Regions from separate parts of the Colwellia aquaemaris genome, predicted to be linked through region 2. Evidence: predicted binding sites of a transcription regulator. Region 2 holds the regulator's gene; each other region holds the start of a gene.
The links. Region 2 encodes FliA, which starts transcription of late flagellar genes. Its sites were predicted from a motif close to CTAAAGNTNNNNNNNNNNNNGCCGATA; they were not measured.

Region 1: the regulator FliA is predicted to act here: its motif matches at 1,374-1,400, upstream of pomA (flagellar motor protein PomA).
Region 3: the regulator FliA is predicted to act here: its motif matches at 1,989-2,015, upstream of AC27HL_RS11740 (VC2046/SO_2500 family protein).

Annotation. Positions count from the first base shown of each region.
Region 1 is NZ_BAAJLV010000001.1:734,395-737,565, reverse strand. Features, by position in the region: gene AC27HL_RS03260 (flagellar motor protein MotB) at 1-502, opposite strand, end outside; gene pomA (flagellar motor protein PomA) at 511-1,275, opposite strand; gene xseB (exodeoxyribonuclease VII small subunit) at 1,508-1,762, shown strand; gene ispA ((2E,6E)-farnesyl diphosphate synthase) at 1,755-2,645, shown strand; gene dxs (1-deoxy-D-xylulose-5-phosphate synthase) at 2,668-3,171, shown strand, end outside.
Region 2 is NZ_BAAJLV010000001.1:860,705-863,875, reverse strand. Features, by position in the region: gene AC27HL_RS03840 (protein phosphatase CheZ) at 1-433, opposite strand, end outside; gene cheY (chemotaxis response regulator CheY) at 464-847, opposite strand; gene AC27HL_RS03830 (RNA polymerase sigma factor FliA) at 898-1,611, opposite strand; gene AC27HL_RS03825 (MinD/ParA family protein) at 1,633-2,475, opposite strand; gene flhF (flagellar biosynthesis GTPase FlhF) at 2,519-3,171, opposite strand, start outside.
Region 3 is NZ_BAAJLV010000003.1:496,463-499,633, reverse strand. Features, by position in the region: gene AC27HL_RS11755 (hypothetical protein) at 1-195, opposite strand; gene AC27HL_RS11750 (hypothetical protein) at 330-800, shown strand; gene AC27HL_RS11745 (YchJ family protein) at 928-1,416, shown strand; gene AC27HL_RS11740 (VC2046/SO_2500 family protein) at 1,413-1,955, opposite strand; gene AC27HL_RS11735 (ATP-binding protein) at 2,079-3,171, opposite strand, start outside.

The sequences.
Region 1 (3,171 bases), 130 kb from region 2:
GCTCAAGCTGGTCAGCTATTTTTTTAACCAGTTCATTCACCTGTTCTTGCGACGCTTGCTCTAATTCATCTTTGGCTTTTTGCATCGCTTGTGCTGACATTTCATCTGCCGTGCTTTGCGATTGACCACCACGTTCGGTACCCCGTTGCTCTTGTCGGCCACCCGCTGAAGTTTCATCCCCCGCCTGAAACTCCAACATTTGCTGGGTCATTTCCATGGTCTGTTGTTGAATAACTTCTATCGGTGTCGGCTCTGGCTTACCAGGACGAAACTCCTGGGCAATAATACTGGTTCCCTTAGGAATATCTTTTACCTCAATTTTATTTTGCACACCAAAGGCAAACTTCATTGAGCCTGCAATTTGCTTAAATTTTAAAACATCCATTTCGGAGAAAGACAGTAATAAAACAAAGAAGCACATTAACAGCGACATTAAGTCAGCGAATGTTCCCATCCACGCGGGTAGCCCCGGTGGAGGACATTTACATTCTTCTTCCATAATTAATCCCCCTACTCTTCGGTGGTACTAATTGTGCGCTTACTTTCGGCAAGGTAGTTCTTCAACAAACCTTCAATTACACGAGGGTTTTGGCCATCTTGAATACCTAGTACGGCATCAAGAATTAATTGCTGATTCATTTTTTCTTCATTTAAACGAAGCTTAAGTTTATTTGCGATTGGGATTGCAATAACGTTCGCTAAGAAGGCGCCGTATAAGGTAGTTAACAATGCTACCGCCATTGCCGGGCCAATTGCTTTCGGGTCATCCATATTTGATAACATAGCAACTAAACCGATTAAGGTACCTATCATGCCCATTGCGGGTGCAACATCTGCCAAGCCCATCATCATGCCTATGCCTGTTTCATGGCGCTCACTGGTTAAGGTAATATCTTTTTGCAAGGTGCCTCGTACCACATCTGCGTCATGGCCATCAACCAACATATCGACACCTTTTTGCATAAAGGCATTTGAAATTTCAGCTTCTTCCAACGCCAAAAAACCGCCCTTACGAGCGGCATCAGCCATTTCTACTGACTTTTCAATTAATTCATCAGGCTGTTCAATTTTAAACAAAAATGCTTTACCGGCGATTTTACCTATGGTGAAAAACTGCCCAAGATTATAATTTGAAAGCACCACAAAGATTGAACCACAAAATACAATCAGTATAGATTGGGTATCGACAAACATATTAATGTCGCCACCTAACACCATTGCCATCACAATAAAACCAATAGCGCCTACAATTCCCAATAGCGTTGCTAAATCCACAAATGCCTCCGATAAATTCTCAAGATATACTCGCTAAGTTGATAATACCTGATGAATAGGTGTTACGCGAATACTTATATTTTTGATAATACCTCTATTATCGCCCATATTGTCAATAACTTAAGTAGCAAATAATAATAGTTACTTTCCTCGTAATAAATCACATTAATTGACCCAGCGCCCCAGCTAAGGTAAGTTTGCGCCTAGAGTTCATATCACGCTGAAAAAATCCATGGCAAGAAAGAAAATTGAAAACTTAAGCTTTGAAGAATCGCTAACAGAATTAGAAACTATAGTGCAAAATTTAGAGCAAGGTGATCTCAGTCTTGAAGAATCAATGAGCCTATTTGAAAGAGGTTTACGTCTAAGTCAGCACAATCAAGAAAAGCTACAAGGTGCTGAGCAACAAATTAATATTCTGCTAGAGAAAAATGGTCAAGCACAGTTAACACCATTTATTAATGAAGAGAACAATAGTAGTGACTGAACTGACTAATATTGAGGCGGTACAAACACGCATTAACGACTACCTAATTCATAAGCTAGAAAACTTACCCGTTAATGATGAAAAACTATTAGCCGCCATGCGTTATGGTTTGCTTATTGGTGGCAAACGTATGCGCCCTTACCTTGCTTATATCACTGGCGAAGCATTAGATGCAAAACAAAGTGATATTGATGGTGTTGCCGCAGCTTTAGAGTGTATTCACGCGTATTCATTATTACACGATGACTTACCAGCGATGGATGATGACGACTTAAGACGCGGACAACCCACTTGCCATAAAGCCTTTGATGAAGCAACAGCCATTCTTGCTGGCGATAGTTTACAAACATTAGCATTTGATATTATTGCTAACCACCCATTTACTTCCGAAGTAGGAGCCAAACGTATCGAGTTGTTACGGCATTTAGTCAATGCCAGCGGTTATCAAGGCATGTGTGGTGGCCAAGCATTGGATTTAGCCGCAACTGGTAAGGCAATTTCATTGTCAGAGTTGGAGAAATTACATTCATTAAAAACCGGCGCCTTGTTAGAAGCATCAGTTATGATGGCCGCAGAATGCAGCACAAAGGCAACAAGCAGCGACAAAGGTCAACTATCTCAATATGCCAAGTTAGTAGGTTTAGCCTATCAAGTGCGAGATGATATTATTGATATTACCTCCACCGAAGAAGAGCTTGGCAAACCTGCTGGTTCAGACCTTGAAGCGGACAAGAGTACCTACCCAGCCTTACTCGGTTTAACGGGCGCACAAGAAAAAGCTGACAACTTATATCAACAAGCACTTCAAGCTTTAGCCACTTTGCCCTACAATACACAGAATTTATCCGATTTTGCGACTTTCATAATCAGTCGCAAACATTAATTTTTAAATTAAACAGAATAATATGACTATAAACCTAACTGAATACCCTTTACTGGCCAACATTAATAGCCCTGGTGAATTACGTAAATTAGAACAAAACCAATTAGAGCAAGCCAGTGAAGAATTAAGACGTTACCTTTTAAATTCAGTAAGTAAAAGCAGTGGTCATTTTGCTTCAGGTTTAGGTACGATTGAATTAACTGTCGCTTTACATTACGTCTACAACACACCATTTGATCATTTAATATGGGATGTTGGTCATCAAGCATACCCACATAAAATACTAACCGGTAGACGCGACCAGCTACATACAATTCGCCAAAAAGACGGCTTGCACCCATTCCCATGGCGTGAAGAAAGTGAATATGACGTATTAAGTGTCGGCCATTCAAGTACTTCTATTTCAGCAGCGCTTGGTATGTCTGTTGCGGCAGAAAAAGAAGGTAAGAATCGTAAAGTTGTTGCCGTTATCGGTGATGGTGCCATGACCGCTGGTATGGCTTTTGAAGCATTAAATCACGCTGGT
Region 2 (3,171 bases):
AAACATCAATATCGCGACACAATGCTTTAAACTCACCGATATCAAGCTCATTGTGCATCAATTTCTGCCACAATGGATTCACGGTACTAATTTGCTGCTGAATATTATCAACAACGGGGAAAATAGACTCGACTGCGTCCATTGTTTTGTTTGCAGCTTCTTCAGTACGACTAATAACAAAGTTTAGTCGCTCTTTAGCATCAGGAATGTCTGCGGTAGCTAAATCATTCAAGCGAGTATCCACTTGAAAGTTATTTAAAGAGTCATGTAATTGACGCGTTAATTTGCCGATTTCAGCAAATAACTCAGAATTAATTGGATTCTGAATTTCTGCAATCAATTCATTTGCTTTATCTTGTTGGTCAGTTTCAAGATATTCAACCAATAATTTAGCTTGTTCCAAAGAAACATGGACACCGGTATTTGTAGTCATGTGAAGTCCTTGCGTGGCAAAAATTATCGATTAACCAAGACGTTCAAAAATTTTATCTAGCTTGGTATTCAAGGTCGCAGCAGTAAATGGCTTAACAATATAACCATTAACACCGGCTTGTGCAGCCATGACAATTTGCTCTTTTTTCGCTTCCGCAGTAACCATTAATACTGGAATATGAGACAATTTAGCATCTGCTCTAATTGCTTTAAGTAAATCAATCCCTTGCATACCTGGCATATTCCAATCAGTGACAACAAAGTCATAGTCACCTTCCTTTAACATTGGTAATGCCGTACTACCATCATCAGCTTCTGAAATATTGGTAAAGCCAATGTCGCGTAACAAATTTTTGATTATACGTCTCATTGTTGAAAAATCGTCAACAACAAGTACTTTCATATTTTTATCCAAGGCACCCTCCGGTGAGAACATTTAAAATTCTAACAATAACTCTATTCTACTTAACTTTGCCATGATTGCATACGTGCTTTTAAACGATGCATCGCCTGGCTATGTATTTGGCTCACTCTTGATTCACTTACATCAAGCACTTGCCCTATTTCCCTAAGATTTAACTCTTCATCGTAATACAGAGACAGTACTAAAGCTTCCCGCTCGGGTAAAGTAGAAATGCATTCAGCTAAAGACTTTTTAAAAACACTCTGTTCAATGCTAGCATAGGGGTCATCTTGCTGGTGGCTTTCTGCCAACTCAATGGTGTCCCCATTAACTCCTAAATCGTCAATGCCTAATATTTTACCTGAACTAACTTCATTAAGCATATGATGGTAGTCATTTAATGAAATTTCAAGTTTTTCAGCAACTTCAGCATCCGAAACATCTCGACCATATGCTGCCTCTAGGCTTTTAATGGCCTCGCTGATCATTCGACTATTCTTATGTACCGAACGTGGAACCCAGTCACCACGGCGAATTTCATCAAGCATGGCACCTCGAATACGGATGCCGGCAAAGGTTTCAAAGCTTGCACCTTTGCTATTATCAAAATTATTTGCAGCTTCTAATAAGCCAATCATGCCCGATTGAATAAGATCATCAACGATAACGCTGGCAGGTAAGCGTGCGAGTAAATGGTAAGCAATACGCTTAACCAACACGGTATGCTGTTCTAATAAAGCAGATTTATCAACACTGTAAGCATGTACTTTAACCACTCTAACTCGCTCGCTTGTTGGTTAGTGTTCTAACAATTGCTCAATAAAGAACTCTAAGTGACCCGAAGGTTGTTGGGGAATTGGCCAGCTCATTAAGTTTTTAGCAAGCGCTTTAAAGCCCATAGAGGCTGGTGATTCAGGAAATGCTTCAACGATAGCTTGTTGTTTCCTAACTGATTTACGAATATTTTCATCAAATGGAATGACTGCAACCAGCTCTAGTGCTACGTCTAAGAACCTGTCGGTTACCTTCGAAAGTTTTGCAAATAATTGCTGCCCTTCTTTCGAACTACGTACCATATTTGCTACGACTTTAAATTTAAAAATGCCGTGATCTCGGCTAAGTAATTTCATCAAAGCATAGCAATCGGTAATTGAAGTTGGTTCATCACAAACCACTAATAAAACGTCTTGAGATGCGCGGCAAAAGCTTAACACCATGTCAGAAATACCAGCGGCCGTATCAACAATTAAAATATCGAATTTAGTGTGCATGTCACTAAAGGCGCGAATTAGGCCTGCATGCTCAGATGGCGTTAAATCAACCATTGATTGTGTGCCTGATGTAGCAGGAATGATATTTATGCCACCTGGGCCTTCAATAATAATATCATCCAATTCGCACTCACCAGATAACACATGAGATAAATTGCGTTGTACGCGTAAGCCTAGCATGACATCAACATTGGCTAGACCTAAATCGGCATCGAGTACTAGTACTCGCTTACCTAACTTTGCTAAAGAAATAGAAGTGTTGAGTGAGACATTAGTTTTACCAACTCCACCTTTACCACCAGAAACGGCTATGACTTTTATTTGTTGAGAATCCTGCATTTTTCGTAAGCCACTCGCTTGATCTATCATCTATGTAACTTCTCTTATAACGTGACTGCCTATATCAAGACAGCTATACAGCGACCGCAGCTGCGGTTGTTCGCCATGAAACTGCTGGCGACTGAGACTTTATCGCCATTCTATCTGCAAGCGTAACTAATTTCTCAGCATTTGCAACCTTAATATCTTCAGGAACTCTTTGCCCGTCAGTAAGATAGCCTATTGCTAAACCATTTTGCAGCGATGTGCTGATAATTTCGCCAACACTTAAGCTTTCATCTAACTTAGTATAAATACATCCCGCTAGTGGAATACGTTTAAAACGCTCAACATTTTCTTGCATTACACGCGGTTGAGTATTTGCAGATAATACTAAGTAATTACGGATTCTAACACGAGCATTAGCGATTAAGGTAGTTAAATGCTCGTTCAATCGCATATCTCTTTGCCCCATTCCAGCAGTATCGATCAAGATCAATTTCTTTTGCGAAAATTGTTGCAATAAACTGTCAAGTTCATTGCCATCTTTAGCAAGTTTAACCTGACAACCAATAATTCGGCCATAAGTCGCTAATTGCTCAAATCCAGCAATCCGATAACTGTCTGTTGATATTAAAACCACTTGCTCTGCACCGTGAACTTGTGCAAAACGAGCAGCAAGTTTAGCGATCGTCGTGGTTTTGCCGACACCTGTAGGCCCAACTAAAGATACAACACCGCCACGTT
Region 3 (3,171 bases), on a different contig from region 2:
TTATTTTGATGACATATTCATTTGCATAACATTACTTAGCAAATTAACTTCTTCATTAATATCTGCAAGTGCATTTCGCAGATTGTTTAAAGCGTCATGTGAACAAGTGTCTGTGGCGACAATTAACTGTAAATCGTCTAATGCACTTTTCACTTCTTTTACACTTAACTGTATTGCTCCTTGCGGCTCCATCACAGAGGTTCCTTTTTTATTGTTGATTTTAAAATATAGACCAAGTCTCATTTTTTACAAAAATAAAATCAAAAATGCTTGAAATAGCATCAAAATCGATATACTGTACATCCATACAGTATATCGAGGTAATACCTATGTTGAATATTAATAAATTGAATTTAAAATTAAATAACAACAACTTACTAGTAAATTCACTTACAAAGTCAACCAGCATCACAGCAAATAAACGCCAATGGTGTAACATTGTTAATGTTAAAGATGTCTGTGATATTTCAGATAATTACTTGAGTATTTGTCAAACTCATTGCGCTGATAATAAATGGATCTTGATGATAAACCCCGATGACAAGCCACTAGTTCAACTGTCATCAGAGGGGAAAATTGACCCTGCAAAAATATTAAAAGTGAACGCAAACAAGGTAAATGTTAACTTTATACATATAAAAAATACCTTACTTAAAGGTAACTGTTCAGCAATCATTCTTGCAAAAACTGAATTTAATCAAAAACAAATTGCAGAATTATCAACTTATGCTGAACAGGGAAAAACACAATGTATTTTAGTACAACAAACGATGCCTCAAAATACAGCGCAACTGCACTAATGCCCCTGCATATCAGAGCATAATTCACATTGAGAGTAAGGTTTTGCTATATTATCGATAGGGAAAGATTAAAGGTACAATAGTGAAATATGATAAACTGTTGTTTTTGTCAATAAAGTAACTATTTATGCTATGCCCGTGCGGCTCAGAACGAGCCTTTAATTTATGCTGCCAGCCGTATATTCTAAACAAAATAACGCCACGTACTCCAGAGCAACTTATGCGTTCACGCTATAGTGCCTATGCGACTCAACAAGCAGAATATATTTACAACACCTACGCACAAACAAGTCGAAAGTCGCAATCAATAGATGATATTAGCCAATGGGCAGCAGCAACAAAATGGATAAAGTTAATTATTCATTCGAGCAGCGACTTTAATGTTCAGTTAGAAAAAAGTGAACTTGCTCAAGTTGAATTTTCAGCCTTTTATCAATACCAAGGTGATATTTGGCAAATGCGTGAATGTTCAAATTTTATCTACGAAGATAAGCAATGGCGTTACCTCGATGGCAAGGTATCCGAAAGCGATGCATTAAGTAAACCTAAACGTAATGAAGCATGTTTTTGTGGTAGTAAGAAAAAATTTAAACAATGCTGTGCAAAAAACTTTTAAGCATGTGCTGCCATAAGCGGTGACTTTACAATTGTTGTTTGAACAGCCGCTAACCAAGCTTTTGCATTAAATTCAGCTCTTTGGTTATCAAATTGTTGCGATTCGAGTTTATTGTCACTATGTTGCTGCTGACAATAAAGACTCGTATTCGCTAAAATATCACTGGCAATATGCTTGGCATCATCTCTAAAGGCAAGTGGCTTTGGCTGTAATGCATTCAGTAAATGTAGCTGCGCTAATTGTTTACTTTCAACCAAACTTGCCTGATCAAATGCAGATAATTCACTAATATCTGCTATTGCTAGTGGCGCTTCATCAGGCAATTGAAACTCTTTACGCAACAATTTGGCAGAGGTAATTTTTTCAGGAGACTTCGAACGAGGTAATTTAAACTGACTATGTGCCCTTACATCATCGGTGAGCATTGCCAGTAATAAGGAAAAATCAGAACGACGTGCCGAATGAACACTTTCATTAAGCTGCTCGCCTAATTGAAGCTCATGGGTCAGAATGTCATTTGATAACGCGTCTACTGCCAAAATTTTCTACTTATTTGCCGTTGATAAAATAAGTATCGGCAAGAGCGAAGTTAACTTTAGGCGAAATTATAAATAAAGTTTAATTCCTTTATAATTTACAACGAATTGTATATAAATTAACCATTATGAGGAGGCGTGCTTTATTGGCCACGACAAGATAAAACATGCACCGCCATTTTTTCCATCAACAACAGAAGCGCTGCCACCATGCCATTCCATGATACGACAAACAATAGCAAGCCCTAAGCCAAAGCCTCCCGTTTCGCGGTTTCTTGATAAATCACCACGAGAGAAGGCATCAAAAATAATGCATTTAAAGTCGTCACAAACACCTTCGCCATTATCAGTAACATGAATTTGGCAATGTTGATTATCTTGCTTAACCGTAATATCTATTTCGCCATTACCATATTTAATTGCATTTGAAATGTAATTGTTAAGCGCCCTACTAATAAAATGCCTGTCAACATCAACTTTGCAATCGCCAATATGGTTATTAATTACAAAGTTCTGTTCAAATTGCTGATAATTTCCAACTTGCTGTTGAATAATATCGAGTACAGATTCCTGAGTAAAATTAAGATCCGGCTTGTCATTATCAAAACTGGCATAAATAAGCATTTCACTGATCAATTGCTCAAGCTCGCAAATATCTTGGCTAATGGCCGTTCGATATTTTTCCTGCTTATCTTTATCTTCCGTACAAGCGAGCATTTGCAGCGCAAATTTAGAACGAGCTAATGGTGTTCTCAGCTCATGTGCAACCGCTGTAGAAAGTTCTTTATGTGCTTCAATCAAGCGTTTTATACGACCCGCCATGGAATTAAAGGCAGTAAACATGGGAGCAGTCATGGTAGATTTGGCTTTAGGGATGGCAATATCAAAACTATCTTGGCCAAATTCAACGGCACTTTTACGCAATATATCTAGATCCCTAGATAATGGCCGTAACCAGAAGAAAAGTAAGCAGGCCAAACTTGCCAGTAATACAACTCTTACTAATGCTTCAGCACGTGGCCGAGTTGGCATTTTCGCTGGACCTAAAACAATAACCGCATTTGAACTTTCGATTCGGTGATGTATTTCTACTGCGTCATTGTCATAGTAAATATGGGTGTTTTCTGCACTAATAACATCATGATCAGGATAATTGAGTTGTTTAACCTCATGTTCTGATAATAATTTTAATGGCATTTGCCACTGTTCAGCCGCACCA